4 regions of the Comamonas faecalis genome follow, and region 1 is predicted to be linked to each of the others. Evidence: predicted binding sites of a transcription regulator. Region 1 holds the regulator's gene; each other region holds the start of a gene.
What was found. The regulator FliA, encoded in region 1, starts transcription of late flagellar genes. The targets are predictions, from matches to a motif close to CTAAAGTTTNNNNNNNNNNNGCCGNTA.

Region 1 (7,713 bases):
TTTGTCACACTTGATGCAGGTGCAGGCGGCCAAGCTGCTCAGCCGCACCGAGACCCAGCAGCTGGTCGAACACGTGACCCGCCTGGCCCCCAAACTGATCGAGGAAGTCGTGCCCAAGATGGTGTCCATCACCACGTTCCAGAAGGTGCTGCAGCTGTTGCTGGAGGAGTCGGTGCACATCCGCGACATCCGCACCATCGTCGAGACGCTGGCCGAGCACGCCGCCAGCACGCAAGACCCGCAGGAGCTGGCGCGGCGCGTGCGCATCGCGCTGGCGCCGGCCATCGTGCAGCAGATCTACGGCCCCACGCGCGAACTGGACGTGATCGCCATCGAGCCCGGCCTGGAGCGCCTGCTGGTGCAGGCCCTCGCCGGCAGCGGCGGGCCTGCGCTGGACCCGGGCGTGGCCGACCTGCTCACCCACCGCGCCGCCGAGGTGGCCAACCAGCAGGAGGAGATGGGCCTGCCCGCCTGCCTGCTGGTGCCCGACGCCATCCGCGGCGCGATTGCGCGCCTGGTGCGCCGCGTCGCCCCGCGCCTGCAGGTGCTGGCGCACAGCGAAATTCCCGAGACGCACACCATCCGCATCGGCCCCATTCTTAAAGGTGCTACGCCATGAACATCAAACGCTTTCACGCCCCCACGGCCCGCGAAGCCCTGGCCAAGGCCCGCATGGCCTTTGGTGAAGGCACGCTGATCCTGTCCAACCGCCCGGTGGACGGCGGCGTCGAGGTGGTGGCCACGGCCGAGGACGCGCTGGCCGCGCTGCACGACGCCTCGCCGCGCGCCGCGCTGCATGCGCAGGCCCCGGCGGCCCCGCGCCCCGCGCCCCAGCCCGCCCCGGCCCGCCTGCAGGAGCGCGCCGACGACCTGGCCGCCAGCCCGGTGCGCACGCAGAAGAGCCGCGCCGCGCTGCAGGGCGAGATGACGCAATCGACCGTGGCCAGCGACACCGAACAGCTGGCGATGAGCACGCTGTCGTTCCAGGACTATGTGCGCGAGCGCATGCTGCGCCGCCGCCAGGAGGCCATGGACGGCACGCTGGCGCCGGCCGTGCTGCAGGGGCGCGAGCGCGAGCGCGCCTTCGAGCAGGCGCCAGTGCGCGCCGCGGCCCCGGTGCCCGCCACGCCGCAAAGCCCGCCGGCCCAGCCCCAGCCGCGCAATCCGCTGCGCACCATGCACGCGGCGCTCAACGCCCCGCAGGTCAACACCGCGGCGCGTTCCGGCGCCACAGCGCCCACGCTGGCCGCAGCCGCCGGCCAGCAGGACCTGATGAAGGAGCTGCAGTCGATGAAAGACCTGATCGAGGAGCGCTTCAACACGCTGTCATGGCTGGGCCAGGCGCGCCAGGACCCGATCCAGTCCAACCTGATGCTCAAGCTGATCCGCGCCGGCTACTCGCCCGCGCTCTCGCGCGCCATGCTCGAACACCTGCCCGAGCACCTGGGCGCGCAGGACGCGGTGCGCTGGCTGATGCGCGTGCTCGAACGCAATCTGCGCACCGACGCGGCCGACCTGCCGCTGATCCAGCAGGGCGGCGTCTTCGCGCTGGTGGGCGCCACCGGCGTGGGCAAGACCACGACGGCCGCCAAGCTGGCCGCGCTGTGCGCCCAGGCGCACGGGCCGGCCAGCGTGGGGCTGATCACGCTGGACACCTACCGCATGGGCGCGCACGAGCAGCTGCGCTCCTACGGCCGCATGTTGGGCGTGGTCGCCCACCTGGCGCACGACCAGGCCGCGCTGCAGGATCTGCTGGGCCTGCTGTCGTCCAAGAAGATGGTGCTGATCGACACCACCGGCGTCGCCCCGCGCGACCCGCGCAAGCGCGAGCTGCTCGATCTGCTGGCGCTGCCCGGCATCGAGCGCCTGCAGGTGCTCAACGCCAGCAGCCATGGCGACACCTTCGACGAGGTGCTCACCGGCTTCAAGAGCGCGGGCGTGCAGCAGGCCATCCTCTCCAAGGTGGACGAGGCCGTGAAGCTGGGGCCGGCCATCGACGCGCTGATCCGCCACCAGGCGCTGCTGCGCGGCGTGACCTGCGGCCAGCGCGTGCCCGAGGACTGGGAAGCGGCCAACGCACCGGCGCTGGTCGCGCAGTCGATGCGCGCCAACGCGCGCTCGGCCTTCGACCCCAAGGCGCTGGAGCTGAACTTCTTCTTCTCGCAGGCGCCCGAGGCGTTGCAGCCCACGGAGATGGACCATGTGGCTTGAGCGCGCCGGCACCACCCACCAGGGCGCAGGGCTGCAGCGCCTGAATGCGCAGACCGGCGCGGGCCCGCGCCTGCTGCCCGTGCTGGCCACGCCCGACTCGCACCTGGAACTGGAGACACTGTGGCAGCTGTGCGCCCAGCTGCAGCAGCTGGGCTACGCAGTCATGGTGCTCGACGCCAGCGCGCGCGAGGGCGCGCACGCGCCCGGCCTGGCCCAGGTGCTGCAGACGCACAGCCTGCCGCTGCAGGCCACGCTGGACGCCAGCGCCGCAGATGCCGCGCTGCTGCCGGTGCTGCCCGCGGCGCTGGGCCTGCGCCGCCTGGCGCAGCAGGGCGGCGGCGCTGCGGCGCTGCGGCGGCTGGTCACCCCGTTTCGCGCCTATGGCGCACTGCTGCTGTATGCGCCGCCGGCGCTGGCCGCGCCGCTGCTGCAAGGCAGCGCCTGCACGCCGCTGGCGCTGACCGGCGCGGGCGCCCAGGGCATGGTGGCCTGCTATCTGCAGCTCAAGCACATGGCGCTGCACGCCGGCCTGCGCTGCACCGTCGCGGCCATGACCGGCGCCGAAGACGCCCGCAGGACGGCGCAGACCCGCGAGGCGCTGCAGGCGCTCGCGCGCAGCGCAAGCCAGATGCTGGGCCTGGCGCCGCACACCACGCAGATCCGCGCCGACCAGCCGCGCGAGCTGCGTCGCCTGGCGCTGCAGCTGCTGGAAGGCGGCTGCGCGAACACCACCACCGCTCACCACAACGACTACGATCACCCCTGCATCGACCACAGCCATTGAATCCAGGTTGACCCATGTATACCGCCAAAGGACAGCTTGACCGCAACGCGCTGCTGCAACAGCACGCGCCGCTGGTGCGCCGCATCGCCCACCACATGATCGCCAAGCTGCCTCCCAACGTCGAGGTCGACGACCTGATCCAGGTCGGCATGATCGGGCTGAACGAGGCGCTGTCGCGCTTCGAGGCCTCGCAGGGCGTGCAGTTCGAGACCTTTGCCAGTCAGCGCATCCGCGGCGCCATGCTCGACGAATTGCGCGGCGGCGACTGGATGAGCCGCAGCTCGCGCAAGAGCCAGAAGGACATCGAGCAGGCGCTGCGCCGCGTCGAGCAAAAGCTCGGGCGCAGCCCGCTGGAGTCGGAGATCGCCGCCGAGATGGACATGAGCCTGCAGGATTACCAGTCGCTGCTGGGCAAGGTGCGCGGCACGCAGCTGGTCTACCTGGAGGACATACGCCCGGGCGAGGACGACGAGGGCAGCTTTCTCGACCGTCACATGGCCGACGAAGACGCCGACCCGGTGGCGCTGTTGCGCGACCAGCGCATCCGCAGCTCGCTGGTCCAAGCCATCGAGTCGCTGCCCGAGCGCGAGCAGTACATCATGGGCATGTACTACGAGCAGGACATGAACCTCAAGGAAATCGCCGCCGTGCTCGGCGTGACCGAATCACGCGTGTGCCAGCTGCACAGCCAGGCCATCGCGCGGCTGCGCACCAAGATGCGCGCGCATTGAGCGTCGCGGCCAAGCCTTTTCCGGCTCATCCATTGGAAAAATGGGGCGATGCAGCGCGCCTCAGTGTGTCTGCGCCTTACTCCCTCCCCCTCTGGGGGAGGGCTGGGGTGGGGGCCGGCGACGCAGACCGAGGCACGCCGTTGCTGCCGCTCCAGCAGCCCCCATCCCTGCCCTCCCCCAGAGGAGGAAGGAGTCCAAGACATGCCGCTGACGTGTCTGCACCTCACTCCCTCCCCCTCTGGGGGAGGGCTGGGGTGGGGGCCGGCGACGCTGGCCGAGACACACCGTTGCTGCCGCTCCAGCAGCCCCCATCCCTGCCCTCCCCCAAAGGGGGAAGGAGTCCGAGGCACGCCGCTGATCAGGCGTTTTTCGCCGTAACAGCGGCAACGCTTCCAGCGTCTGCGCCTTACTCCCTCCCCCTCTGGGGGAGGGCTGGGGTGGGGGCCGGCGACGCTGGCCGAGGCACGCCGTTGCTGCCGCTCCAGCAGCCATCATCCCTGCCTTTCCCCCAAAGGGGGAAGGTGTCCGAGACATGTCGCTGATCAGGTGTTTACCCGACTCGTGGCTCCACCTTGATGGGCACGTACAGCGACCCGCCCTGGCGGTTGAACTCGTCGGCCTTGCGCGCCATGCCGTCGGCCAGTGCCGCGCTGCCGCTCATGCCCTTGGCGGCGGCGTATTCGCGCACCTCCTGCGTGATCTTCATCGAGCAGAACTTCGGCCCGCACATGGAGCAGAAATGCGCCACCTTGGCCGCGTCCTTCGGGAGCGTCTCGTCGTGGTACTCCTGCGCGGTCTCGGGGTCCAGGCCCAGGTTGAACTGGTCCTGCCAGCGAAAGTCGAAGCGCGCCTGGCTCAGCGCGTCGTCACGCGCCCGCGCGCCCGGGTGGCCCTTGGCGACGTCGGCCGCATGCGCGGCGATCTTGTACGCGATGATTCCCTGCTTGACGTCGTCGCGGTCGGGCAGGCCCAGGTGCTCCTTGGGCGTCACGTAGCACAGCATGGCCGTGCCCATCCAGCCGATCATCGCGGCGCCTATTGCCGAGGCGATGTGGTCGTAGCCCGGAGCGATGTCGATGGTCAAAGGCCCCAGCGTGTAGAACGGCGCCTCGTGGCAGGTCTTGAGCTGCTCGGTCATGTTGGCGGCAATCATGTGCATGGGCACGTGGCCCGGGCCTTCGATCATGGTCTGCACGTCGTGCTTCCAGGCGACCTGGGTCAGCTCGCCCAGCGTGTGCAGTTCGGCAAACTGCGCCTCATCGTTGGCGTCGCTGGCGCAGCCGGGGCGCAGGCCGTCACCCAGGCTGAAGGCGACGTCATACGACTTCATGATGTCGCAGATGTCCTCGAAGTGCTCGTACAGAAAGCTCTCGCGGTGATGCGCCATGCACCACTTGGCCATGATCGAGCCGCCGCGCGAGACGATGCCGGTGCGCCGCGCCGCAGTCAGGTGAATGAAGGCCAGCCGCACCCCGGCGTGGATGGTGAAGTAGTCCACGCCCTGCTCGGCCTGCTCGATCAGCGTGTCGCGGAAGATCTCCCAACTCAGGTCCTCGGCAATACCGCCCACCTTCTCCAGCGCCTGGTAGATCGGCACGGTGCCAATCGGCACGGGCGAGTTGCGCACGATCCAGTCGCGCGTGGTGTGGATGTTCTTGCCCGTGGACAGGTCCATCACGTTGTCCGCGCCCCAGCGGATGGCCCAGACCAGCTTTTCCACCTCCTCGTCGATGCTCGACGTGACGGCCGAGTTGCCGATGTTGGCGTTGATCTTGACCAGGAAGTTGCGGCCAATGGCCATCGGCTCCACCTCGGGGTGGTTGATGTTGGCCGGGATGATGGCCCGTCCGCGTGCGACTTCATCGCGCACGAACTCGGGGGTGATGATCTTGGGGATCATCGCGCCCATCGGATTGCCGGCCAGGCGTTTTTCGCGCGCCGCGTCCGCCACGTACTGCGCCATCCATTCACGACGGCCGTTCTCGCGCAGCGCCACGTACTCCATCTCGGGCGTGACGATGCCCTGCCTTGCGTAGTGCATCTGCGTGACGTTGGCGCCCGCCTTGGCGCGCAACGGCTGGCGCTGCAGCGCGGCGGCCTGCTGGCGCAGGGCGGCCAGGCGCGCTGCGTCCTCACTCTTTTGCCCATCGTCGAGCGCCACCGGCTTGCGTCCGGCATAGCCCTCGGTGTCGCCGCGCTCCTCGATCCAGGCGCCGCGCACGCTGGGCAGACCCCGGCGCACGTCAATTTGCACCGCCTGGTCGGTATAGGGGCCGGAGGTGTCGTAGACGCTCACCACCTCGCCGTTGGTCAGCGCAATGTCGCGCACCGGCACGCGCACATCGGCGCGGCTGCCCATGATGTAGGACTTGGTGGAAGCGGGAAACGGCTCGCGCGTGCGGGCCAGCAGGGTGGAAAACGAATCGGGAGCGTTCATGGCGGGCATTCCTCAAACAGACAAAGGGAATGCTCCGCAATCGGCGGGATGCAGGCGCGCACCCATGGTGCACGCATCCCGCTGCAGCTCTTCTTACGCTGGTACTAGCCAGTTCAAGTTCGCGGGTAGAAAGAAAAAGGCCTTTCTTCTCAGCACGCCTGGAAAAACTTCCTTCGTGCACCCCGGAGCAGCGGCGAGTATAGGCCCGCCCTGCGGCGGGATGCGAGGGCAAGACTGCTTCGACCGGGATGGGGGGTAATCCGTGATCGATACGGCCCTGCAGCGCTTGCATTCATCATCCCCGGGCCGGATCGAAAACGCTTGGCATTTCACCAAAAGTAGTGCAGAATCCGCCGGTTCACTGCTTTTTGCCTGCCACTGCAGTGCCTGCGCGTCAATCACCGGTACATCCTGCGCATTGACGCACGCCGCCGCACACCACGCATGTGCATCGGCCCGCATACCGGCGCGCCTCCCGAGATCCGCACCCCAAACCCCGGACTCCTCCCTCTCTCCACCGGTCTGACCCGCTGGAGTTTTTGCCCCTTTTTCCCGATGGTCCGCGCCACTTTGCGCACCATCCGCACCCATGTTTTTGAAACAAAACGCCGAACACGTGGGCGGTTACACCGTCACGCCGCTGGCCCAATCCGCCGAACAAGGCCTGTTCATCGCCTCGGTCTCCATCCGCCGCGGCATGTACGACCGCATTTTTCGCTTCATCCCGCGCTTTGCCAGCGCCGGCCAGGCCGTGCAATACGCCATGGCCGAGGGCCGCAGCCTGGTGCTGTGCAACCAGCTGGGATGAGCCATTTACCCACCACCATCGTCGACAAAGGAGAACCGTGGCCAAGGAAGAACTGATTGAAATGCAAGGGAAGGTCAACGAAATCCTGCCCGACGCCCGTTACCGCGTAACGCTGGAAAACGGCCATGAACTCATTGCCTACACCGGCGGAAAAATGCGCAAGCACCGCATCAAGGTGCTGGCCGGCGACCGCGTGACCCTGGAAATGTCGCCCTACGACCTGAACAAGGGGCGTATCACCTTCCGCCACATCGAGCAGCGCTCGGGTACACCCCGCCCCGGCCAACCGCGCCGGCGCTGAACACCACCCATTTTTTCCTCATCCCACCCGCGCGCATCCTGCCCGCGGGCACCAAACCACCGAAAGCACACCATGAACAACAAACTCTACGTCGGCAACCTGGCCTACTCCGTCACCAGCGACACCCTGAACGAGCTCTTCTCCCAATTCGGCACCGTCGCCAGCGCCAAGGTCATGACCGACCGCGACACCGGCCGCTCCAAGGGCTTCGGCTTCGTCGAGATGGACAACGCAGCCCAGGCCCAGGCAGTCATTGACGGCACCAACGGCAGGCCTGTCGAAGGCCGCAACCTGACGGTCAACATTGCCCGCCCCATGGAGCCGCGCCAGAGCTTTGGCGGCGGCGACCGTGGCGGCTACCGCGGCCAGCGCTATTGATCTGACAAAAAGCGGGCACGCGCCATGGCGCGGCGCCCCGTGCGGCGCTTACCCGGCCAGCTT
Region 2 (7,713 bases), on a different contig from region 1:
TCGCTGACGATGGTCGTGATCGAGCTCTTGAACTGGTTGTTGCTGCTGGTCGCGCCCTTGCCGTTGAAGCTGTTGTCGTACTCGGCGCCGATGCTGGTCTTGCCCAGTGCCTTGGCCGACAGGAACGGGAACAGGCTGACGCCGCCCGAGGTCTCGGAGCTGCGCCCGACGTTGGACTTGCTGTCCTGCTTGGCGTCGATCTGCTCGCTGATCTCGATGGTCACCAGGTCGCCCACCAGGCGCGCGCGCTGGTCGGTGAACGACGGGCGGTAGCTGGCCGCGTGAAACAGGCTGCCGGTGGCCGGCGCGCTGCCCACGGGCGGCGCCAGCGTGGCGGGCGGCGGTGGTGTGGTGGGCAGCACGTCCACCGGCGGCGCCGGGTTGATGCTGGCGCAGCCGGCGGCCAGCAGCGCGGCGGCGCCGGCCAGCAGCAGGCGCATGATGCGCGGGGCGCGCGCCGTGGCGGATTGGGCGAGGGGCATGGCGATTCTCTGAATGCGATTACAGCTGCGCGAGCTTGGCCAGCATCTGGTCGCTGGTCTGCACTGCCTTGGAATTCATCTCGTAGGCGCGCTGCGCCTGGATCATGCTGATCAGCTCCTCGACGACGTTGACGTTGGAGGCCTCCAGAAAACCCTGGCGGATCACGCCCAGGCCGTTGGTGCCGGGCTGGCCCTGCTGGGGCGCGCCCGAGGCTTCGCTCTCCAGGTACAGGTTGTCGCCGACGGGCTCCAGGCCATTGGGGTTGATGAAGCTGGACATGCTCAGCTGCCCGAGCTGCTGCGGCGCCGGGTTGCCTGCGACGGTGACGCTCACGGTGCCGTCCTCGCTGATGGTGAGCGCCTTGGTGTCGGCCGGCACGGTGATGCCGGGCGCGACTGGCAGGCCGGTGGAGGTGACGATGCGCCCCTGGGAGTCGAGCTTGAGCGAGCCGTCGCGCGTGTAGGCGGTGGTGCCGTCGGGCAGCTGCACTTCCAAAAAGCCGTTGCCGTTGACGGCCACGTCCAGGCTGTTCTCGGTCTTTTGCAGCGAGCCCTGGGTGAACTTGCGCGCGGTGGCGACGACGTTGACGCCCAGGCCCAGGTGCAGGCCGGTGGGCAGCTGGTTCTCCTCGGTGGTCTGGCTGCCGACCTGGCGCAGGTTCTGGTAGATCAAGTCCTCGAACACCGCGTTGTTGCGCTTGTAGCCGGTGGTCGAGACGTTGGCCAGGTTGTGCGAGATCACGTCCAGGTTGGTCTGCTGGGCGCTCATGCCGGTCTTGGCGATCCACAGTGAATTCATCATGGTGTTTTTCCTCTCCTGGAATTCAGCTCAGGCTGAGCAAGCGGCCGGCGGCCTTGTCGTCGCTCTCGGCGGTACTCAGCAGGCGCATCTGCTGCTCGAACTGGCGCGCCGCGGCAATCATGCCGACCATGCTTTCGACGGCGTTGACGTTGGAGCCCTCCAGCACGCCGGCGCGCAACTGGGCGCCGGCGTCGGCGGGCAGGGCGCCGCCGGCCGCGGCGCGAAACAGGCCGTCGTCGCCGCGTTCAAGTGGGTTGTCGGCGCCGGGTGTGGCCAGCTTCAGGCGGCCGATCTGCTGCGGCGGCTGGCCGGCGACGCTGGCCGTCACCGTGCCGTCGTTGCCCAGCACGACCTGCGCGCCCTCGGGGATGTCGATCGGCGCGCCGCCGTCGGACAGCATGGGCAGGCCGATGCCGTTGACCAGCTGGCCCTGGGCGCTGACCTGCATCGCGCCGTCGCGGGTGTAGGCCTCGGTGCCGTCCAGGCCCTGCACCGCAAACCAGGCGCCGCCCACGGCCATCGCGTCCAGCGCGCGGCCGGTGGTCTGCGCCGGGCCGGGCGCCTCGGAGTGGCCGGCGGTAGCCTCCAGCGCGAACACGCGGGTGTTCGATCCGCTGCCCTGCAGCGGCACCGAGCGGAACGCCGACAACTCGGCGCGAAAGCCGTTGGTCGACGCGTTGGCCAGGTTGTGCGAGAGCACCGTCTGGCGGTGCGCCGCGGCGTTGGCACCGGTCATCGAGGTGTAGATGAGGCGATCCATGGCGTTGCTTCCTCAGTCGATTGGCCTGCGCGGGTCAGCGCAGGTTGACCAGCGTGGACATGACCTGGTCCTGCGTCTTGATGGTCTGGGCGTTGGCCTGGTAGGCGCGCTGCGCGGTCATCATGTTGACCAGCTCGGCCGTCAGGTCGACGTTGGAGTCCTCAAGCGCCCCCGAGCGCAGCGCACCGAAGTTGCCGTCGGTGGGCGCGCCCTGGATGGGCTGGCCCGACTCGTAGGTCTCCACCCAGTTGTTGCCGCCCACGGCCATCAGGCCCTGGGCGTTGCGGAAGGTGGCCAGCGTCACCTGGCCCTCGGGACGCGTCACGCCGTTGGAGTAGCGCGTCATGATCATCCCGTTGCTCTCGATGTTGATGCCGGTCAGCTCGCCCGAGGTGTAGCCGTCCTGCGTCTGCTCGGAGATCGCGAACTTGGTGCCGTACTGCGTCGCCTGGTTCAGGTCCAGCGTGACCGGGAATGCGCCGGGCGCCGGGCTGCCGCCGACGGTGGGCGGGCTGTTGGGGTTGGCCGGGCTGGGGTCGACGGTCAGGCCCAGCTCGAAGGTCTGGCGCGCCGCCGGCGGCGGCACCGGGTCGCCGGGATTGACGGGCAGCGGCGGCGTGAAGGTGGCGCCCGGTGCGGTCGTCAGATCGGCCTTGAGCCGCGCCGAGGACACCAGCGTGTTGGCGGGCGCGTCCGAGTAGGTGAAGTCCCAGGCGTCCGCCGGGTCGGCGAACGACAGCGTGGTCTCGCGGATCGCCCACACGCCGGAGGCGTCCGGGCCGCTGTAGCGGTAGGTGAAGTCGGTGGGGTAGTCGCTGGCGTCGACTCCGCCGGTCTTGGCCGGGTCGCTCGGCTGCAGCGATCCGGTGATGGCGCCGGTCTGGTCGAAGACCACGCGCCCGGCCACCGACGGGATGGTGGGCGGGGCGCTGGTCAGGTCATCGAGTTCGGTGTAGATGTCCCAGGTGTTGGCGCCGTTCTTCTCGAAGTAGAACGACAGCGGCGTGGCCACGCCCTGGCTGTCGAAGACGTTGAGCGAGGTGGCGTAGGTGGTGCGCGGCGTGGCCGGCACCGGGGGCGTGGCGCCGGGGTCGCCGCGGGCGTTGGAGACGCGCGCGTCCAGGTTCAGCCCCATCTTGATGGCGCTGGTCTGCTTGGCCGGAATGGGCGCGGCCGTCGGGAAGGTGAGCGGCACCGGCGTGCTGGAGGTGCGCAGCCCGGTGACCGGATCGATCGGGTAGCCCATGACCTGGCCGCCGCTGTTGGTGACGACGTTGCCCACGTCGTCGAGCTTGAAGTCGCCGGCGCGCGTGTAGGCGCGCGAGCCGTCCGGCATCTGCAGCGTGAAGAAGCCGTTGCCGTTGATGGCCACGTCCATGTTGTTGCCGGTCACCGTGATGTTGCCCTGGCTGAACTGCTGGGCGATGGCGCCGATCTCCACGCCGATGCCGGCGTTGTTGGCGCTGGCCGCGCCGATGCTCGACGCCACCATTGCGGCGAACTCGGTGCGCGAGGCCTTGAAGCCGGTGGTGTTGGAGTTTGCGATGTTGTGGCCGATCACGTCCAGGTTCTTGGACGAGGCGTTGAGGCCGGACAGGCCTTGCTGGAAACCCATGGTGTGCTCCTGGTGCGGTTCGGTGGGTGGGGCGTTACAGCACGCCGTAGACGCGGAAGTAGTTGACGACGTCGCCGTTGGAGAGCGTCAGCGTCAGTGCTCCGGCGCTGGAGCCGGTGGCGACCACGTCCGACTGCTGCAGCGCCGTGCTGGCGACGGCGCTCTCGCCGTTGGTGGCGCGCACCTGGTAGCGCAGGTCGGCGTGGTTGCCGCTGTAGTCGCTGCCGTCCCATTCAAAGCTTGCGCGGCCGCGCTCCATCGCGCCCAGCTTGACGGTATCGACCAGCACGCCGCCGGGCGTGAGGATGTCGATCTGCACGTCCTGCGCCGAGGCCGACAGATCAAAGTGGCCCTTGGCCTGGCCGTCGTCCCAGGACATGCGGTTGCCTTCGGTCAGCACCGAGCGGCCGATCAGCGAGATGCCCTGGATCTGCTGCATCGTGGAGAACTCCTCGACCATGCCCTGCATCGTCAGGTTGAGCTGCTGCAGGCCGGTGACGGTGTTGATCTGCGCCATCTGCGTGGTCATCTGCGCGTTGTCCAGCGGATTCATCGGGTCCTGGTTGTTCAGCTGCGCGACCAGGAGTTTGAGGAAGCGGTCCTGCATCGCCGCCGGGTCGGTGCCGTCCTGCGTGGTGGTGGCGGTGGTGCTGGCGCCGTAGTCCAGCGCGCTGGTGTCGATCGGGGTCATGAACATGGTGTTCGGCCTTTCGTGAAGGAGGGCTTATTCCATTTCCATATCAACCGATTACTTTGTCGGCTTCGCTTGTCGTGCTACGGCACTGTCTGCGCTTCACCTTCGCGTACTCGATCGATATAGAAATGGAATTACTGGCCCATCTGCAGGGTCTTGAGCAGCAGCGACTTGGCCGTGTTCATGACTTCCACGTTGTTCTGGTAGGAGCGCGAGGCCGAGATCATGTTGACCATCTCCTCGACCGCGTTGACGTTGGAGTGCGTGACGTAGCCCTCGGCGTCGGCCAGCGGATTCGCCGGGTCGTGCACCTTGCGCCCGGGCGTGTCGCTCTCCTGGATCGAGGTCACGCGTACGCCGGCGGCGCCGTCCGGCCCCATCGGCGTGGTCTGGAAGACCACCTGGCGCGCCTTGTAGGCCTGGCCGTCGGGTCCGGCCACGGCGTCGACGTTGGCCAGGTTGCTGGCCACGGTGTTCAGCCGCTGGGCCTGCGCGCTGATCGCGCTGCCCGAGACGTTGAAGATGGAGAACATCGACATGGTGCTGGCTCGCTTTCTCTTTCGCGCCTGGCGCGTCACTGGCCCTGGATGGCGCTGAGCATGGTCTTCACGTTGCCGTTGATGAAGCGCAGCGTCGCGTCGTAGTGCACCGCGTTGTCCACGAAGGCAGCGCGCTCGCGGTCCATGTCCACGGTGTTGCGGTCCAGCGCCGGCGCGGTCTGCAGGCCGTAGCCCAGTGCGCTGTCGCCGCGCCCGCCGCGCGTGGCGGCTGGCAGCGGAATGTGGCGCGCGTCGCTCACGCTTGCGGCCGTCATCGTGCTGGGCGCGCTGCTCTCGCGGGCGGCGCGCATCGCGTCGGCAAACGGGAAGTCGCGCGCCACGTAGCCTGGCGTGTCGGCGTTGGCAATGTTGCTGGCAAGCACGCGCTGGCGCTCGGCACGCAGCAGCAGCGCCTGACCGTGGAAGTCCAGTTTCTGCGTCATCTTGTCGAGCATGGCGGCCTCGCAATGAAGGGGGCGATGGGCCAGAGCCGCGGCGGGCCTGGGGCGTGCGTCGATTATGGAAACCGCCCGCCGCCGGCCAAAGCGTGAAGAAAGCGGCAATTGCGCGCCTGTTCGCGTCTTCGCCGCATCGCTGCGCGCCCTACAGTCATCCTGGTTTCGCGCACACGAGGAGGTATTGCCATGGCGTTGTCGTTTTTCCCCACCGGAAGGCTGATTCGCGCGTTGTCGTCGCTGGCCGTGGGCATGGCGCTGGCCGGTGGCGCGCAGGCGCAGCAGGCGGCAACCAGCGCCGCGGGCGTGCAGGATTTGCAGGCGCTGACCCAGCGCTGGGTCGACGACGCGCTGGCGCGCACCGACGGGGCGCAGCTGCCGCTGCGCATGCAGGTCAGCGTTGGCGCGCTCGACCCGCGGCTGCGCCTGGCGCCGTGCGACCAGGTCGAGCCCTATCTGCCCGCCGGCGCACAGCTGTGGGGGCGCACGCGCCTGGGCCTGCGCTGCGTGCAGGGCAGCGTGCGCTGGAACGTCTTCGTGCCGCTGACGGTGAGCGCCACCGGCCCGGCCTGGGTGCTGACCGGCCCGGTCGCCGCCGGCCAGGTGCTGACCGAGGCCGACGCCGTCGAGGCCGAGGTCGACTGGGCCGAGGAGAGCGCCCCCATCCTGGCCAATTCCCAGACCTGGGTGGGGCAGGTGGCCGCGCGGTCGCTCAGCGCAGGCCAGGCGCTGCGCCAGAACATGGTGCGCGCGCCCAATCTGTTCAAACCCGGCGCGCCGGTGCGCATCATCGTCCAGGGGCCGGGCTACGAGGTCACCTCGTCCGGCCAGGCCATGACGGCCGGTGCTGCTGGGCAGAATGTGCGCATTCGCATGAGCAATGGGCGAATCATCCAGGGAGTCGTTGCCGAAGATGGAACGGTGCAAGCCGGTGTCTGACCGACCCGTCGAGGGTGCATTAGCCCGTTTGACCTCGGTTGATGGAAAACACCTCAAGTTGCGCGGCAGGCTGCCGATGACTACCCTACTGGCCCCACGACATGTTCCAACAAGGGGTGGTGGAGAGCGCAATGAAAATAGGACACAACCCGGACAACGCCGCCCTGCGCGCGCAGGCAGCGGCCGCACGCGAGCAGCAGGCCCAGGCCCCCAAGGCAGACGGCGCCGCCAAGGACGCGCCGCGTGCCGCGGCCGCCGGCGCGGGCGTGCCGGTCACGCTGTCGCAGACCGCGCGCAGCAGCCAGGTGACGCGCAGCAGCGCCGACTTCAACGCCGACAAGGTCAAGGCCGTGAAGGCGTCGATCGAGAACGGCACCTTCAAGGTCAATGCCGAGGTCGTGGCCGACAAGCTGCTGGCCAACGCGCAGGAAACCCTCTCCAGCACGCGCGGCTGATTTGCCGCAATCGGCCGCGCTCCGCTGCGTGCGCCTTCCCCTGGACGGCTGGCGTGAGGCCAGCTTGAGCCGAACCTGAACTCGCCCCATGTCGCTTGAATCCACCCTGTCCCAGGTCGAGGCACAGCTGAACCAGGCGCAGGGCGCGCTGGCGGCGCTCGACCCGCTGACGCTTGAAAACGCCGTTGCGCTGCTGCGTCACGCAGCTCAGGCCTTTGCCCAGGCGCTGGCTGCCGCGCCCGAGCGCAGCCGCTGGCCGTCAGGCCTGGCCGAACGTGTGCAGGCCGCCGCGGCCCAGCTTGGCAGATTGCGCGACCAGTTGGCACGGGTGCAGGCGCTGACCGCGCAGCAGGCGGCCAGCGTGCTGCCGCCGGTCGACGGCGTGACCTACGGGCGCGCTGCCGGCGCGGTGCAGACCTCACAGGCGCGCATTTACCGCAAGTCGGGTGTTTGATTCGCCATCTGGCGAGACCCAGGCTCCACAGCCCAGGGCGGCAGTCAACCGTCAATTTCGACACTGGGCTGCGGTGGTGAGGCCCGCTTTTGCCGCAGCCGTCCATACCAGGCACCTCGGACGTACCAGCACCAGGCGTGGGGATAGGCTTGGCGGGTGCGGCACAATCGCCGGCTGCATGCAACGGCTGCGCACAGCCATGCGCGCCTGGCCGAGCGCTGTCTGTGGACTGCGCCCGGCAGCGGCTGCATTTGCCAGAATTCACGATGACCGACACCCAAGCTCCCAACCCTGACCTCGCCTACGCCGACACCCTGTGGAAGGCCGCCGACACCCTGCGCGGCCAGATCGACGCCGCCGAATACAAGCATGTCGTGCTCGGCCTCCTGTTCCGGGCGTGTCCGAATTTTTGTGTAAACGGGTCGGACTTCAATTGACGGAGATGCGGTCTCCGAACTGAATGGTAAAGCGGGTCAGCGCGGCCTTCCAATCCCGGATGGGCATGGTCCACTTCTGGC
Region 3 (7,713 bases), on a different contig from region 1:
CCAGCGCGATGAGCACCATGGCCGTGGGAAAGTTCTTGCGCCAGCGTTTGCCGGCGACCAGCATCGCCAGACTGGCCAGGCCAAAGGCCATTGCGCCCAGGTCGAAGTGGTAAATCGACGGAGTGGACAGCACCGCCCCCCAGCTCGATCGCAGGCCCAGCAGGTCGGGCAGCTGCGACAGCAGGATCAGGATGGCCGCCGCCTGCGTGAAGCCCCCCAGCACCGGCGAGGTGACCAGCTGCAGCAGCCAGCCGAAGCGAAACGCGCCCAGCAGCATCTGCAGCAGGCCCGACAGCAGTGCCAGCCACACCGCCAGTGCCACCCACTGGGCGCTGGCGGGGGCGGCCAGGCCGGCCAGCGAGGTGCCCACCAGCAGGCTGGACAGCGCGGTGGGGCCCACGCCCAGGCGCGTCGACGAGCTCCACAGCACCGCGACCAGCGCCGGTAGCAGGGAGGCGTAAATACCGGTCACCAGCGGCATGCCCGCCAGCTGGGCGTAGGCCACGCCCTGGGGCACGAGCATCAGCCCGACGGTGAGGCCGGCCCAGAACTCGCCCTTGAGAAGCGATGCGGTGGGGCGCGGCCAGGAGAGAAACGGAAAGAGACGGTACAACGTGGACATGGTGGCGCCGATTGTCAGCGATCCGTGCGGGCGCCGTCCGCCGTGCAGCGGCGCATTACCATTGCCCCATGACCGATACCACCGCACCGCAACCAGCCACCCGCCTGATTCACCACCCCTACCAGCCGCCAGCGGGCTTTGACGCGCCGCAGCCGGCGGTGCACAAGGCGTCGACCGTGTATTTTCCCAACGTTGCCGCGATGCGCACGCGCGAATGGAAGGACAAGACCGGCTACACCTACGGCCTGCACGGAACGCCCACGACCTACATGCTGGAGGAGCGCATCAGCACGCTGGAGGGCGGCCTGCAGACGCTGCTGGCGCCCAGCGGCCTGGCGGCAATCGCCACCGTGGCGCTGTCGCTGCTGCGCCAGGGCGACGAGGTGCTGCTGCCCGACAACGCCTACGGTCCCAACAAGGCGCTGGCCGAGGCGGAGCTGGCGCACTACGGCATCACCCACCGCGTCTACGACCCGATGGATGTGCAGGACCTGGCCGCCAAGATCGGCCCGGCGACGCGCCTGGTGTGGCTGGAGGCCGCCGGATCGGTGACCATGGAGTTTCCCGACCTGATCGCCCAGGCGCGGCTGTGCCGCGAGCGCGGCGTGGCCAGCGTGCTGGACAACACCTGGGGCGCAGGCCTGGCGTTCGCGCCGTTCGACCTGCTGGGCGACGGCAGCCTGGGCGTCGACGTCTCGGTGCACGCGCTGACCAAATACCCCAGCGGCGGCGGCGACGTGCTGATGGGCGCGATCACCACGCGCGATCAGGCGCTGCACCTCAGGCTCAAGCTCACCCACATGCGCCTGGGCCTGGGCGTGGGCGCCAACGACGCCGAGGCCGTGCTGCGCGCGCTGCCCAGCATGGCGCTGCGCTACCACGCGCAGGACGACGCGGCGCGTGCGCTGGCACGCTGGCTGGGCGCGCAGCCGCAAGTGGTGCAGGTGCTGCACCCGGCGCTCGCTGGCGCGCCCGGCCACGACCACTGGCAGGCGCTGTGCGGCGGCGCGCGCGGTGGGCAGGGCGCGGCCGCCGGCATCTTCAGCGTGATGTTTGACGCGCGCTACAGCCAGCAGCAGGTCGACGTGTTCTGCGACGCGTTGCGGCTGTTTCGCCTGGGCTACAGCTGGGGCGGGCCGGTCAGCCTGGTCATGCCTTACGAGTTGGGCTCGATGCGCGAAGGTGCCACGCCGCAGCTGCAGCCGGGGCACATCGTGCGCTTTTGCATCGGGCTGGAGGACGTGCGGGATCTGCAGGCCGATCTGGCGCGGGCGCTGGCCCAGGCGTTTGCAGGCTGAAGCGGCGCTGCGCGCTCAGCGCAGCAGCGGCGCCAGGTGCGGCCAGACGTTGTCCAGCATGCGCGGCTGGGCCTGGATGCTCGGGTGGATGCGGTCGGGCTGGAACAGCGCGGTGGGATCTGCTGCATCGGCCACGCCTGCCAGCAGAAATGGCACCAGCGCCGCACCCTGCGCCTGCGCCACCTCCTTGAACAGCGCGGCAAAGCGGCGCGCGTAGTCGGCGCCGTAGTTGGGCGGCACCTGCATGCCCACCAGCAGCACCTGCGCACCGGCTGCACGGCAGGCCTGGGCCATGGCGGTCAGATTGTCCTCGGTGCTCTTGAGCGGCAGGCCGCGCAGCGCGTCGTTGCCGCCCAGCTCCAGCACCACCAGCGTGGGTTTGTGGCGCGCCAGCAGTGCGGGCAGGCGCGCGCGCCCGCCCGAGGTGGTGTCGCCGCTGATGCTGGCGTTGACCAGCGTGGCCTGCGGCGCCTCCCGCTCCAGGCGCTCGTGCAGCAACTGCACCCAGCCGCTGCCGCGCGGCAAGCCGTATTCGGCGCTCATCGAGTCGCCGACGACCAGGATGGTGGCGGGTTTGGCCGCGGCAGCGGCGCGTGCCAGGGGATAGGCCAGTGCCAGCGCCGCGGCCGCGATACAGTCACGCCGTCGCCATATGTGCATTCCAATTCCTTTGTCCATGATTGATTCCCAGGATCTGATCGAAGTCGACCATTTGTACAAGTCCGTTGCCGACTCGACTGGGCAGCTCGACATTCTGCGGGATATCGACTTTCGCGTTGCTGCGCGCGAGACCGTGGCCATCGTCGGCGCGTCGGGCTCGGGCAAGAGCACGCTGCTGTCGCTGATTGCCGGGCTGGACACGCCCACGCGCGGCACGGTGCGGCTGCAGGGGCAGGACTTGTTCGCTCTGGACGAGGACGTACGCGCCGCGCTGCGTGCGCAGAAGATGGGTTTCGTGTTCCAGAGCTTTCAGCTGATGCCGCACCTGAGCGCGCTGGAGAACGTGATGCTGCCGCTGGAGCTGGCCGGACGGCGCGACGCACGCACCCGGGCGGCGGCGATGCTCGAACGCGTGGGCCTGGGCGCGCGCCTCAAGCACCTGCCCAAGGTGCTGTCGGGCGGCGAGCAGCAGCGCGTGGCGCTGGCGCGCGCCTTCGTCGTCGAGCCGGCGCTGCTGCTGGCCGACGAGCCCACCGGCAGCCTGGATCACGCCACCGGTCAGACCATCGTCGAGCTGATGTTCGCGCTCAACCAGGAGCGCGCGACCACGTTGATCCTGGTCACGCACGACCGGGACATCGCCCGGCGCTGCGGACGCACGATAACGATCGAGGCCGGGTGCATTGCGCAGCCGCTGGCCGCCGCCTGAGGGCGTCGCCGGCTGCGCTACGTCAGCCCTTGTCCTGCGCCATGCAGGCGGTGGCGGTGAACAGTACGTCGGTAGACGAATTCAGCGCGGTCTCGGTCGAGTCCTGCAGCACGCCGATGATGAAGCCCACGCCGACGACCTGCATGGCCACGTCGTTGTCGATGCCGAACAGGCTGCACGCCAGCGGAATGAGCAGCAGCGAGCCGCCGGCCACGCCCGAGGCGCCGCAGGCGCACACCGATGCGACGATGCACAGCAGCAGTGCGGAGGGCAGATCCACCGTGATGCCCAGCGTGTGCGCCGCCGCCAGCGACAGCACGCTGATGGTGATGGCCGCGCCGGCCATGTTGATCGTCGCGCCCAGCGGAATCGCGACGCTGTAGGTCTCCTCCTCCAGCCCCAGGCGCTGGCACAGCGCCAGGTTGATCGGGATGTTGGCCGCCGAGCTGCGCGTGAAGAACGCGGTGATGCCGCTCTCGCGCAGGCACAGCAGCACCAGCGGGTAGGGGTTGCGGCGCAGCACCGCAAAGACGATCAGCGGGTTGACCACCAGCGCGACGAACACCATGCAGCCCAGCAGCACCGCCAGCAGGTGGGCGTAGCCCCACAGCGCCTGGGCGCCGGCCTCGGCAAACGTGGCGGCCACCAGGCCCAGAATGCCCAGCGGCGCGCAGCGGATCACCCACAGAATGACCTGGGTGACCGCGTGCGAGGCGTCCTGCAGCGCCGCGCGCGTGGTGGCGTTGGCGTGACGCAGCGCCACGCCCAGCGCCACTGCCCAGGCAAGAATGCCGATGTAGTTGGCCTCCATCAGCGAGCGCACCGGGTTGGCGACGATGTTGTTGACCACGTTGAGCAGCACCTCGGAGACCGCGCCCGGCGGCGTGCCGCTGGTGGCCGGCGCCTGCAGTACCAGCGTGCTGGGAAACCAGGTGCTGGCGACCACGCCCACCAATGCCGCGGCCACGGTGCCGGCGACGTACAGCAGCAGCACCGGGCGGATGGCGGTGGCCTCGCCCGGGCGGTGGTTGCTGATGGCGGCCATCACCAGCACGAAGACCAGCACCGGTGCAATGGCCTTGAGCGCAGCGATGAAGACGTTGCCCAGAAACGCCACGGAAGGCGTGGCGGCGGGCCAGACGATGGCCAGCGCAACGCCGACGAGCAGGCCGATCACGATTTGCGTGACCAGGCTGGTGCGCTGCACCCAGCGCATCAAGGGAGACAGAATCATGGCAGGAGGCGGTTGTGTGCAGGGGTGGTGCGCCGCCTCGCCGGTTTGCGCGGCGGTGCCAGGCCTTGGGCGGGTAGCCCGCGTCCTACCCGCTGCAGCGGGAGAAAACCGCGCATTCTAAGGCGCGCGCAGGCGCTGCGCTGCCTGTCCGTATGGGCGCAAGTGTCTTGCGCCGCGCCCGGGCTTGCGCGGTTGTCGCTGCGCGGCCCCTGCGCAGCCCGGATAATGCCGCCATGTCCGCCCCTACCAAAGTCCTATTCGGTTTTCACGCCGTTGGCGTGCGCCTGAAGACCGCGCCGCAGTCCGTCGTCGAAATCTATGTCGACCCCACGCGCCGCGACGCGCGCATGCGCCAGTTCGTGCAGCGCGCCAAAGAGGTGGGCGTGCGCCTGATCGAGGCCGACGGCCTGCGCATTGCCAAGCTCGCCGGCAGCCACGGCCACCAGGGCGTGGCCGCGCGCGTGCAGCCGGTGGCGCAGCAGCATTCGCTGGACGCGCTGCTGGAGCAACTGGAGGCGGACGGCGTGGCAAACCCCTTGTTGCTGGTGCTCGACGGTGTGACCGATCCGCACAACCTGGGCGCCTGCCTGCGCGTGGCCGACGGAGCGGGCGCGCATGCGGTGATCGCGCCCAAGGATCACGCGGTGGGCATCAACGCCACCGTGGCCAAGGTGGCCAGCGGCGCGGCCGAGACCGTGCCGTACTTCATGGTGACCAACCTGGCGCGCACGCTCGGCGAACTCAAGGAGCGCGGCATCTGGGTCATCGGCACCAGCGGTGACGCAGAACAGAACCTGTACCAGGCCGACCTGAAGGGGCCGGTTGCGCTGGTTCTGGGCGCAGAGGGGCCGGGCATGCGCCAGCTCACGCGCAAGACCTGCGATGCGCTGGTGAGCATCCCGATGCAGGGCGCGGTCGAGAGCCTGAACGTGTCGGTGGCAAGCGCCGTCTGCCTGTACGAGGCGCGGCGCCAGCGCGGCGCGTGATTCCGAAAGCGTCGTTGCGCCAGTTGGCTCCGGTGGCCGGCCGCGAAGAAGGGCGTGCTATGAGACTGATTTGTTATGCAAAGGCCGGCGCCGAGCGCGTGGGCCAGCTATCTATTCTCAACCTCTGAAGCGAGCGCGGTACAAGAAAGACCCACCATGCATCCACTCGTCATGCTCGGCATTTCCATCGCGGCCGAGGTGATCGCCACCTCGGCGCTCAAGTCCTCGGCCGGGTTCACCCGCCTGTGGCCCAGCCTGCTGGCCGTGGCCGGCTATTGCCTGGCGTTCTTTCTGGTCGCACGGGTGATGAACCACATGTCCACCGGTGTCGTCTACGCCATCTGGTCGGGCCTGGGCATCGTGCTGATCTCGGTCGTCGGCTGGCTGCTGTATGGCCAGCGGCTCGATGGGCCGGCCATCGCCGGCATGGCGATGATCGTCGGCGGCGTGCTCGTCATTCAGCTGTTCTCAAGCGCCGGCGCCGCGCATTGAGGCAGGGTGTGCGCGGCACGCAGCCGCGCCTGGGCAGGGCTGGCGCCCCGCGCCACGTCAGGCGTAGGTGTTGACCTGCGTGCCCAGCGCGCCTTCGGTGGCCAGCGCTGGCTGGGGCAGCAGCGTTTCGATCAGCGTGGTCGCCGTGGCCGCGTTCACGTCCATGGCTTTCTTGAGCACGGCCACGCCGACTGCATCGGCAGTGGCGTGCTGGTTCATGGCGGCGGAGGTGCGGACGATCGATTGGGTGAGGGCGGTATCCATGGTGATTGAAAAATGACGACAGCCTCCAAGGTATCGGCGGCAACGGCCGGAACTTGAACCGGGCCGCGTACCCAGGGCAAGTCACTGTCGCGCCTGATTGGCCGGGTTGGATGGTTTAAGATTCATATAAAATGAATGTTATAGGTCGCACGCCCAACGGTGCGCGGCATGTCGGCTCCACGATCCTGGAGCATTCACCTCTCACAGGCCATGTCACAACCCCTACCGCCCGCATCACCGCTGTCTCCACCCGCATCCGTGGCACCCGCGCTCAAAGGCATGGCCTTGCTGCGACTGGGGTTTCGCCCGTTCTACCTGCTCAGCGCGCTGCTGGCCTGCGTGTCGGTACCGCTGTGGATCGGCGTGTTCATCGGCCACGTGCCATGGGATCTGGAACTGCCTGCGCTGTACTGGCACGCGCATGAGATGTTGTTCGGCTTTGCCGCGGGCGTGATCGCCGGCTTTCTGCTGACCGCGGTGCGCGCCTGGACCGGGCGCGACACCGCGCGCGGGCCGCTGCTGGGCACGCTGGCGCTGCTGTGGCTGGCGGCGCGCGTGGCCTTCTTCGTCGCGCCGTATCCGGTGTTCGCCGCGCTGGACGTGGTGCTGCTGCCGGCGGTGGCGGTCATCCTGCTGCGGGTGCTGATCCAGGCGGGCAACAAGCGCAACCTGCCGCTGATCGGCATCTTGCTATTGATGAGCGCGGCCAACCTGGTGTTTCACCTGTCGGCCATGGGCGCGATCACGGTACCGGTCATGGCTTCGCTGTACGCCGAGCTGGCGCTGATCCTGATGGTCATCAGCGTGATGACAGGGCGCGTCGTGCCCATGTTCACCAAGAACGTCACGCCCGGCCTGGTGATCACGATCCCGCGCAAGTTCGACCTGACGCTGCTGGCCGTGACCGCGGTGGCGCTGGCGCTGTGGGTGGTCTCCGCACCGGCCATGCTGACGCTGGTGGCCTGTCTGCTGGCCGCGGCGCTGCACGCGGTGCGCCTGTACCAATGGCACCCGCAGGTCACGCTGACGCGGCCCATTCTCTGGGTGTTGCACCTGTCCTATCTGTGGATGCCCCTCGGCTTCGTGCTGCTGGCCATGGCGCAGCTGGGCTGGGTCAGCGACTCGATCGCGGTGCACGCCTTTGCCGTGGGTGTCATCGGCGGGCTGATCATCGGCATGATCACGCGCACCGCGCGCGGCCACACCGGCCGTCCGCTGAAGGCTTCCAAGGGCGAGGCGATCGCCTATGCGCTGGTGTTGATTGCCGCCGTGCTGCGCACCATCGTGCCGGCGATCGAGCCGCAGTACTACCTGCGCTGCCTGGAGGTGGCGGCCGCGCTGTGGGCCGTGGGGTTTGCCATCTACCTGGTGATCTACACGCCGTGGCTGACGCGCACGCGCCTGGATGGCAAGGACGGCTGAAGCGCGGCGGCTCCGGCCCCGTGTTC
Region 4 (7,713 bases), 160 kb from region 1:
ATGGGCTGCGGCTCGGGCGGCGTGATGACGGGGCCGCCCAGGCCGGCGTCGCCGCCGGTGCCCACCGCGCCGAATTCCCAGCGCGTGACCTCGGCGATCTCCTCGCTCGGAATGAAGCGGGTGTAGTAGCGCGTGGAGGAGTTGCTCATGGCCGGTCGCTATCAAACGAACGCATCGTCTCCGCCTCCCGACAGCGCAATCTGGCCCTCGTCGGCCAGGCGGCGCACGGTCTTCAAGATTTCCTTTTGCTGCGCCTCGACCTCGGACAGGCGGATCGGCCCGCGCGACTCCAGGTCTTCGCGCAGCGCATCGGCCGCTCGGGTGGACATGTTGCCCAGGAATTTCTCGCGCAGCTCGGGCTGCGCGGCCTTGAGCGCAATGACCAGCGTCTCGCTGGCCACCTCGCGCAACACGGTCTGGATGGAGCGGTCGTCGAGCTTCATCACGTCGTCGAATACGAACATCTTGTCCATGATCTTCTGCGCCAGGTCGACGTCGAAGTTGCGGATGTTGTCCAGCACCACCGCATCCATGCCGCCGCCCAGCAGGTTGATGATCTCGGCCGCCGACTTGACGCCGCCCAGCGAGCTCTTGCGGATCTTGTCGCCGCCGGCCAGCACCTTGAACAGCACCTCGTTCAAGTCCTTGAGCGCCGTCGGCTGTATGCCCTCCAGCGTGGCGATGCGCAGCAAGATCTCGCTGCGCTGGCGGTCGGTGAGGTGCGACAGAATGCCCGAGGCCTGGTCCGCATCCAGGTGCACCAGGATGGCCGCGACGATTTGCGGGTGCTCGTTGCGCAGCAGCTCGGCCACCGACAGCGGGTCCATCCATTTCAGGCTCTCGATGCCCGAGACGTCGCCGCCCTGCAGGATGCGGTCGATGAGCAGCGCCGCCTTGTCGTCGCCCAGCGCCAGCTTGAGCACCGAGCGCACGTAGTTGCTGGTGTCGGACACCAGCAGGCTTTGCGCCGCGGCCACGTCGGTGAAGCGCTGCACGATCTCGTCGACCTCCCCCTTGGAGACGGTGCGCATGCGCGCAATCGTCTCGCCCAGCTTTTGCACCTCCTTGGGCGAGAAGTGCTTGAAGACCTCGGCGGCCTCCTGCTCGCCCAGCGACATGAGAAAGATGGCGGCGTCTTTCAGGCCTTGTTCATCCATGGCAGGCTCGTACGCGGTGGTTGGGGGCCGGGCTCATTCGCCGTTGACCCAGGTTTTCAGGATGTTGGCCACGGCCAGCGGGTTCTCGCGCGCCAGCTTGCGCGCGTCCTCCAGGCGCATCTGCTCGGTCGTGGGCTGCAGGTCCTGCGCCTGCTGCGGCGCGGGCAGGCCCGGGCGCTGCAGGTCTTCGGACTCGATGGCGCTGAGCGTGGCGCCGGGCAGCGGCAGGCCGGCGGCCGCTGCCGCCTCGGCCTGCGCCACGCGCTCGGCCCTGCGCAGGTTGCGCGCCTTGAGCGCGGGCCGCGCCAGGCCCAGCAGCAGCAGCGCCACCGCCAGCGACACCCCCACCGGCCAGCCCAGCGTGCGCGACATTTCCAGCACCTCGGGCTGCTTCCACAGCGGCAGCTCCTCGACCGGCGTGGGCACGTGCTCGACCAGGAAGGGCGTGTTCATCAGGTTGACCGAGTCGCCGCGCTCGGCGTTGAAGCCGATCGTCTCGCGCACCAGCGCGGTCATCTGCTCGATCTGCGCAGCCGACAGCGCCTGCGGCGCGGCGGGCTTGCCCTCCTCGGCCACACCGGGCAGGTAGTTGACCAGCACCGCCGCCGTCATGCGCTTGACCGCCGGGCTGCCGCCGCGCGTCACGCGCGTGGTCTTGTCCACCTCGTAATTGGTCACCATCTCGCGCCCGCCGGCGCGCCCGCCCGCGCCCTGCACCTGTTGGCCATTGACCGCGCCCGGTGGCGGATTGGCGCCGTTGATCGGTGCGCTGGACAGCTGCGGCGGCTGGTTGCTCACCGCGCCGGGCACGCCCGCCGGCGGCTGGCTGCCGGCCTGCGCGCCGGTCTCGACGATTTGCTGGCTGCGCACCGCGCTCGCGTCGGGCGCCAGGTTGGGGCGGTGCTGCTCCTGCGTCTGCTCGCTCTGGCTGAAGTCCACCTCGGCGCTGACCTGCGCCTTGACGTTGTTCTTGCCCACCACCGGTTCGAGCAGCGCGAGAATGCGCCGCGCATACTCCTGCTCCAGGTGCTCGACATAGGCGCGCTGCTTGAGATCGACCTCGCCGTCGCCACTGCCGCCATTCGGCGATTGCGACAGCAGCTTGCCCGTGTCGTCGAGCACGCTGACCGCCGACGGCACCATCTCGGGCACGCTGGACGCCACCAGGTGCACGATGCCCGCCAGCTGCGCGCCATCGAGCATGCGGCCCGGATACAGGCTGAGCAGCACCGACGCCGAGGGCTTTTGCTGCTCGCGGAAAAACCCGTTCTGGTTGGGCAGCGCCAGGTGCACGCGCGCGCTCTGCACCGACGCCAGCTCCATGATCGAGCGCGTCAGCTCACCCTCCAGCCCGCGCTGGAAGTTCAGCCGCTCCTGGAACTGCGTCACGCCGAACTTGGGGTTCTCGGTCAGCTCGAACCCCGCCACCGACCCCTTGGGCAGGCCCTGCGTGGCCAGGCGCAGGCGCACGTCGTGCACGCGCGCGGCCGGCACCAGAATCGCGCCGCCGCCCTCGGTGTACTTGTAGGGCACGCCCATCTGCGCCAGCTGCGCGACGATGGCGCCGCCGTCCTTGTCGCCCAGCCCGGCAAACAGCACGCGGTAGTCGGGCTGGCGCGTGAAGAAGAACGCCGCGGCAACACCGGCCACCACCAGCGCCAGCATCGCCCCCCAGCGCAGGCGCGTCGCGCGGTCCATGGCGGCAAGGCGCTGCTGCAGCGTCGGCGCAGCGGCAGCGGCGGGCGGGGCAACAGTGACTTCGGCAACGGCGGTGGACATCGGTTCTTCCATGGTCGGCAAACGCCAGGCAACAAGGCGGCGGTGCAGCGATTATTGAAGGCGTGCCGCGCCGCCGGTGCCCCGATAAGCCGCGGCTTTGGCCATTTATTCACCGCGCTGCGCCACCGCCCGCGCGCCTACGATTGCGCCACCTTCCCCCCACCGCCCCGCAACGCCCCCACCCGCCACCGACGAGACCGCCATGGACATGCGCATCAACAGCTCCCTCACGACGCCGCTGACCGGCACGCAGGTGGCGCGCCGCATCACCGCCGACCGCGACAACACCCCGGGCGTGGGCTTTGGCACCGCCTTCAAGAACGCGCTGCAGGAGGTGAGCGGCGCGCAAAACCAGGCCAGCGCACTGCAGCGCGAAGTGCAGCTGGACAACCCCAGCGTCAGCATCGAGGAGACCATGGTTGCGATGCAAAAGGCGCAAATCGGCTTTCAGGCCACGCTGAACGTGCGCAACCGCATGGTGCAGGCCTATACCGACATCATGAACATGCAGGTGTGAGCATCTGCGCGCAGGCTTTCACCGCGGCAATCGCGGCGAGGGCGCCGCTCCCACATTGAGCGGCATTCAGCGTTGAGCATCCCGTGGGAACGGGACAGGCGCCGCGGCAGCATCAAAAAAGCCGGTCACCTTTCGGTGCCGGCATTCCCCCTGAGCTTTTTTATGCCGCTGGCGCCCACCACGCCGCGGCTTGTTTGTCAGTGCATCACCTGCGGCTGCCCGTCGAACAAATGCTCGAACTGCGCGATCCACGGCTCGGCCAGCACGCGGATCTGCGCGTCGTTGCGCAGGATGCGCTGCATGATGCGCGCCTTCTCCTTGCGCTGCTCGGGCGCCAGCTGCTCGTTGCGGGCCTGGTGGCGCAGTTGCTCGATCAGCACGGCGCAAGTGCCCTCGTAGCGCGCCACGCCGTCCCAGTCGCTCAGGCGTGCGGCTTCGAGCATCTTGGCGCTGCTGGTTTCAATGGCTTTGTAGAAGTCGATCAAGCGGTCGGGATTGTGGGTATTTATCTGGATCTGCATGGTTCAGCTCAAAAAAACATTGTTCAACACACCAACGACACGCCCAAACCTCAGGCACGCCCACCAATCTGGCGCCAGCCATCGATCACTGGCTCAAGCAGCGCCTGCACGTCCCTAACCTGGGCCGCGTCGTTGGCCGCATTGGCCTGCGCCAAGCGCAGCAGGCAGTAGGCGTACAGCTGCTGCAAATTGGCCGCCACCTCGCCGCCCGCCTGGACGTCCAGGCTGGACATCAGCCCTTCATCGATCAGGCGCGACGCCTTGGCCATCAGGCGCACCTTGGTCGCCACGTCACGCCGCTCGATGGCCGTGGCCGCCCCCTGCAGGCAGACGAGCAGCTCATTGAACAGCAGGCCAATCAAACCGTGGGGCGATGCGCTGAGCACCTGCGAGTCGACGCCCACCTGCCGATAAGCAGCCGCCGACGCCCGAGCGCTTGGGGGGGTGTACATATGCAATCCTTTCATCGTGTCTCTCCCCGCTGTTATCGGCCAGCAGCCAGACAAATAAAGGCCTGGTGATTCGATAAAAACAGAACGCCTGCGGCAGCCACAGATGAATAAAGCATGTCTTTCATGATGGCACCACCACGCATGCACCAGTGGCGCGATAAGTGCGGCAAATCACCCGCAAGTCGCCGCAACCCTCTCTGCCTGCACGATGACACTCGGTTGACATTGCCGATACCACGCGCCCTCAAGTTTTTTGCGCAGCGTTCGATAACAAGCTCAACGGGTCTGATCACAGACCTGCCGCCAGAGGCAATGAGAGGTCACTGGCTTGGAGTCCCTCTCTTTTTCTCCCAAAGGAGTTTCACCATGGCCATGACCATCAACACCAATACCGCTTCGCTCAACGCCCAGCGCAACACCGCACTGACTTCCGGCAGCCTGTCGACCACCATGCAGCGCCTGTCCTCGGGTCTGCGCGTCAACAGCGCCAAGGACGACGCCGCCGGCCTGGCCATTGCCGACCGCATGAACACCCAGGTGCGCGGCATGAACGTCGCCATCCGCAACGCCGGCGACGGCATCTCGATGGCGCAGATCGCCGAAGGCGGCCTGTCGGGCATCAACGACATGCTGCAGCGCATGCGCGAGCTGGCGGTGCAAGCGTCCAACTCCACCAACCAGAGCAGCGACATCTCCAAGCTCGACAAGGAGTACCAGGAGTTGGGCAAGGAAGTCACGCGCATGATCGACGCCACCCAGTTCAACGGCGAGTCAATTCTGAAAACAACGGCTGGCTTTACCTTTCAGATCGGTGCCAATACGGGTACAGAGAACCAAATCAAGGTCGATTCGGCAACCGTCAACGTCGCTACAGGTAATTTGGCACTCGTCACCACTGGCGCCAACTCAGCGCTGTCGACCGCCGCCGCAGCCAGCAACACGGCGCAAATCGATGCGCTGGACAAAGCGCTGACCGTGGTCAACGACACCCGCGCCAACCTGGGCGCTGTGCAAAACCGCTTCGAGAACACCGTCTCCTACCTGCGCACCGCGGTAGAGAACCAGTCCGCCGCACGCGGGCGCATCATGGACGCCGACTTTGCCGCCGAAACCGCCAACCTGAGCCGCGCGCAAATTCTGCAGCAGGCCGGCACGGCCATGATTGCCCAGGCCAACCAGCTGCCCCAGGGCGTGCTGAGCCTGCTGCGCTGAGCACGCTGACGCCCGCCCCATGACACAAGCCGAGGATTGAGTCCCTCGGCTTGTTTCATTGCATTCGTCACTGCATCCGTGACTGCACCCATTACTGCATTTATTGGCTTTTTTCCACGGTTCGGCCCTGCCCGCATGAACCGCGCGCCATTCATGCGCAACAAAACAGGGCAAGCGACGCAGCCCGGGCCGATGACGCAATAAGCCGGGCAAACCCCGTTCAAGTCCACGCAACGCCTCGCCCGCTGTCCGGTGACACTCGGTTGACATTGCCGATACCACGCGCCCTCAAGTTTTTTGCGCAGCGTTCGATAACAAGCTCAACGGGTCTGATCACAGACCTGCCGCCAGAGGCAATGAGAGGTCACTGGCTTGGAGTCCCTCTCTTTTTCTCCCAAAGGAGTTTCACCATGGCCATGACCATCAATACCAATACCGCTTCGCTCAACGCCCAGCGCAACACCGCACTGACTTCCGGCAGCCTGTCGACCACCATGCAGCGCCTGTCCTCGGGTCTGCGCGTCAACAGCGCCAAGGACGACGCCGCCGGCCTGGCCATTGCCGACCGCATGAACACCCAGGTGCGCGGCATGAACGTCGCCATCCGCAACGCCGGCGACGGCATCTCGATGGCGCAGATCGCCGAAGGCGGCCTGTCGGGCATCAACGACATGCTGCAGCGCATGCGCGAGCTGGCGGTGCAAGCGTCCAACTCCACCAACCAGAGCAGCGACATCTCCAAGCTCAACAAGGAATTCCAGGAGCTGGGCAAGGAAGTCACACGCATGATCGACGCCACCCAGTTCAATGGCGAGTCGATTCTGAAAACAACGGCAGGCTTTACCTTCCAGATAGGCGCCAATACGGGCACCGAAAACCAAATCACGGTGGCCGCTTCGAGCGTGAGTGTGAATACTGCCGACTTGACGGCTGTTGCCAGCGGTGGCGCCAGCGCAAGCCTGAACACGACGGCGGCGTCCGGCAACGTCGCCATCATTGGCGCACTGGACAAAGCACTGACCGTGGTCAACGACACCCGCGCCAACCTGGGCGCCGTGCAAAACCGCTTTGAGAACACCGTCTCCTACCTGCGCACGGCGGTGGAGAACCAGTCTGCCGCCCGCGGGCGCATCATGGATGCCGACTTTGCCGCCGAGACCGCCAACCTGAGCCGCGCGCAAATTCTGCAGCAAGCCGGCACGGCCATGATTGCCCAGGCCAACCAGCTGCCCCAGGGCGTGCTGAGCCTGCTGCGCTGATCGCGCCAGCGCCCACGCCATGACAAAAGCCGAGGATTGAACCCTCGGCTTTTGCCGCAACATTTCACCGTCATTTTTCAGGAGCTGTCCATGGCAACCATTTCTTCCCCCGGCGTTGGCAGCGGCCTGGATGTGAACTCCATCGTCAGCCAGATGATGAAGCTCGAGCAGCGCCCGCTGCAGCTGCTGCAGACCAAGGCCAGCGGCATCGAGACCAAGATCTCCTCCTACGGCCAGATCAAATCGGCCATGTCGGCGCTGTACGACGCGGCCAAGGGCCTGACCAACGTCGACACCTGGCGCGGCAAGCAATTTGCCAGCACCGACGCAGCGGCACTCAAAGGCTCGGCCACCAGTGCGGCGCAGGCGGCGCAATTTTCGGTGCAAGTCAACGCACTGGCGCAGGCGCAGTCCGTGCCCTCGGGCGCTCTGGCCAGCGGCGCGGCCATCGGCACGGGCGGCACGCTGACGATCGAGACCGGCCGCTGGAGCGCCGACCAAAGCGGCTTTACCGGCAATGGCTCGGCCCTCAACATCGCCATCGACGCCGGCGACACACTGGCAACGATTGCCGGCAAGATCAACCAGGCCGATGCCGGCGTCTCAGCCGTCGTCGTCAAGAGCGCAGCCGGCGAACAGTTGCTGCTGCGCGGCAGCAAGACGGGCGAAGAAAACGGCTTTGCGCTGTCGGTCTCCAACCCTGGCCTGAACGCGCTGGCGCACGACCCGGCGTCGGTGGCCTCTGGCAATGGCGCCATGCGCACCCAGGCTGCGGGCGACGCCAGCTTCACGCTCAACGGCATCGACCTGCTGTCG

Region 2: a site for FliA is predicted at 6,339-6,365, ahead of flgM (flagellar biosynthesis anti-sigma factor FlgM). Genes of this name have one in related genera too.
Region 3: a site for FliA is predicted at 6,297-6,323, ahead of ABD767_RS12985 (putative motility protein). Genes of this name have one in related genera too.
Region 4: a site for FliA is predicted at 4,670-4,696, ahead of ABD767_RS01260 (flagellin N-terminal helical domain-containing protein). Genes of this name have one in related genera too.

The regions. Positions count from the first base shown of each region.
Region 1 covers NZ_BAABBP010000002.1:175,702-183,414, forward strand. The annotation lists gene flhA (flagellar biosynthesis protein FlhA) at 1-619, shown strand, start outside; gene flhF (flagellar biosynthesis GTPase FlhF) at 616-2,211, shown strand; gene ABD767_RS01995 (hypothetical protein) at 2,201-2,995, shown strand; gene ABD767_RS02000 (RNA polymerase sigma factor FliA) at 3,010-3,726, shown strand; gene thiC (phosphomethylpyrimidine synthase ThiC) at 4,277-6,163, opposite strand; gene ABD767_RS02010 (hypothetical protein) at 6,753-6,971, shown strand; gene infA (translation initiation factor IF-1) at 7,009-7,272, shown strand; gene ABD767_RS02020 (RNA-binding regulator) at 7,282-7,650, shown strand; gene ABD767_RS02025 (O-antigen ligase family protein) at 7,699-7,713, opposite strand, start outside.
Region 2 covers NZ_BAABBP010000004.1:157,442-165,154, forward strand. The annotation lists gene ABD767_RS03945 (flagellar basal body L-ring protein FlgH) at 1-482, opposite strand, end outside; gene flgG (flagellar basal-body rod protein FlgG) at 502-1,284, opposite strand; gene ABD767_RS03955 (flagellar basal body rod protein FlgF) at 1,307-2,044, opposite strand; gene ABD767_RS03960 (flagellar hook-basal body complex protein) at 2,079-3,659, opposite strand; gene ABD767_RS03965 (flagellar hook capping FlgD N-terminal domain-containing protein) at 3,694-4,356, opposite strand; gene flgC (flagellar basal body rod protein FlgC) at 4,488-4,892, opposite strand; gene flgB (flagellar basal body rod protein FlgB) at 4,928-5,347, opposite strand; gene flgA (flagellar basal body P-ring formation chaperone FlgA) at 5,537-6,286, shown strand; gene flgM (flagellar biosynthesis anti-sigma factor FlgM) at 6,418-6,741, shown strand; gene ABD767_RS03990 (hypothetical protein) at 6,830-7,195, shown strand; partial or broken gene ABD767_RS03995 (type I restriction-modification system subunit M N-terminal domain-containing protein) at 7,462-7,587, shown strand.
Region 3 covers NZ_BAABBP010000025.1:32,018-39,730, forward strand. The annotation lists gene ABD767_RS12950 (SulP family inorganic anion transporter) at 1-622, opposite strand, end outside; gene ABD767_RS12955 (PLP-dependent transferase) at 691-1,920, shown strand; gene ABD767_RS12960 (GDSL-type esterase/lipase family protein) at 1,936-2,580, opposite strand; gene ABD767_RS12965 (ABC transporter ATP-binding protein) at 2,573-3,289, shown strand; gene sstT (serine/threonine transporter SstT) at 3,312-4,523, opposite strand; gene rlmB (23S rRNA (guanosine(2251)-2'-O)-methyltransferase RlmB) at 4,757-5,509, shown strand; gene ABD767_RS12980 (SMR family transporter) at 5,666-6,001, shown strand; gene ABD767_RS12985 (putative motility protein) at 6,059-6,265, opposite strand; gene ABD767_RS12990 (NnrS family protein) at 6,476-7,687, shown strand.
Region 4 covers NZ_BAABBP010000002.1:18,640-26,352, forward strand. The annotation lists gene ABD767_RS01230 (FliH/SctL family protein) at 1-149, opposite strand, end outside; gene fliG (flagellar motor switch protein FliG) at 162-1,157, opposite strand; gene fliF (flagellar basal-body MS-ring/collar protein FliF) at 1,191-2,936, opposite strand; gene fliE (flagellar hook-basal body complex protein FliE) at 3,139-3,453, shown strand; gene ABD767_RS01250 (flagellar protein FliT) at 3,651-3,974, opposite strand; gene fliS (flagellar export chaperone FliS) at 4,025-4,426, opposite strand; gene ABD767_RS01260 (flagellin N-terminal helical domain-containing protein) at 4,793-5,638, shown strand; gene ABD767_RS01265 (flagellin N-terminal helical domain-containing protein) at 6,049-6,897, shown strand; gene fliD (flagellar filament capping protein FliD) at 6,988-7,713, shown strand, end outside.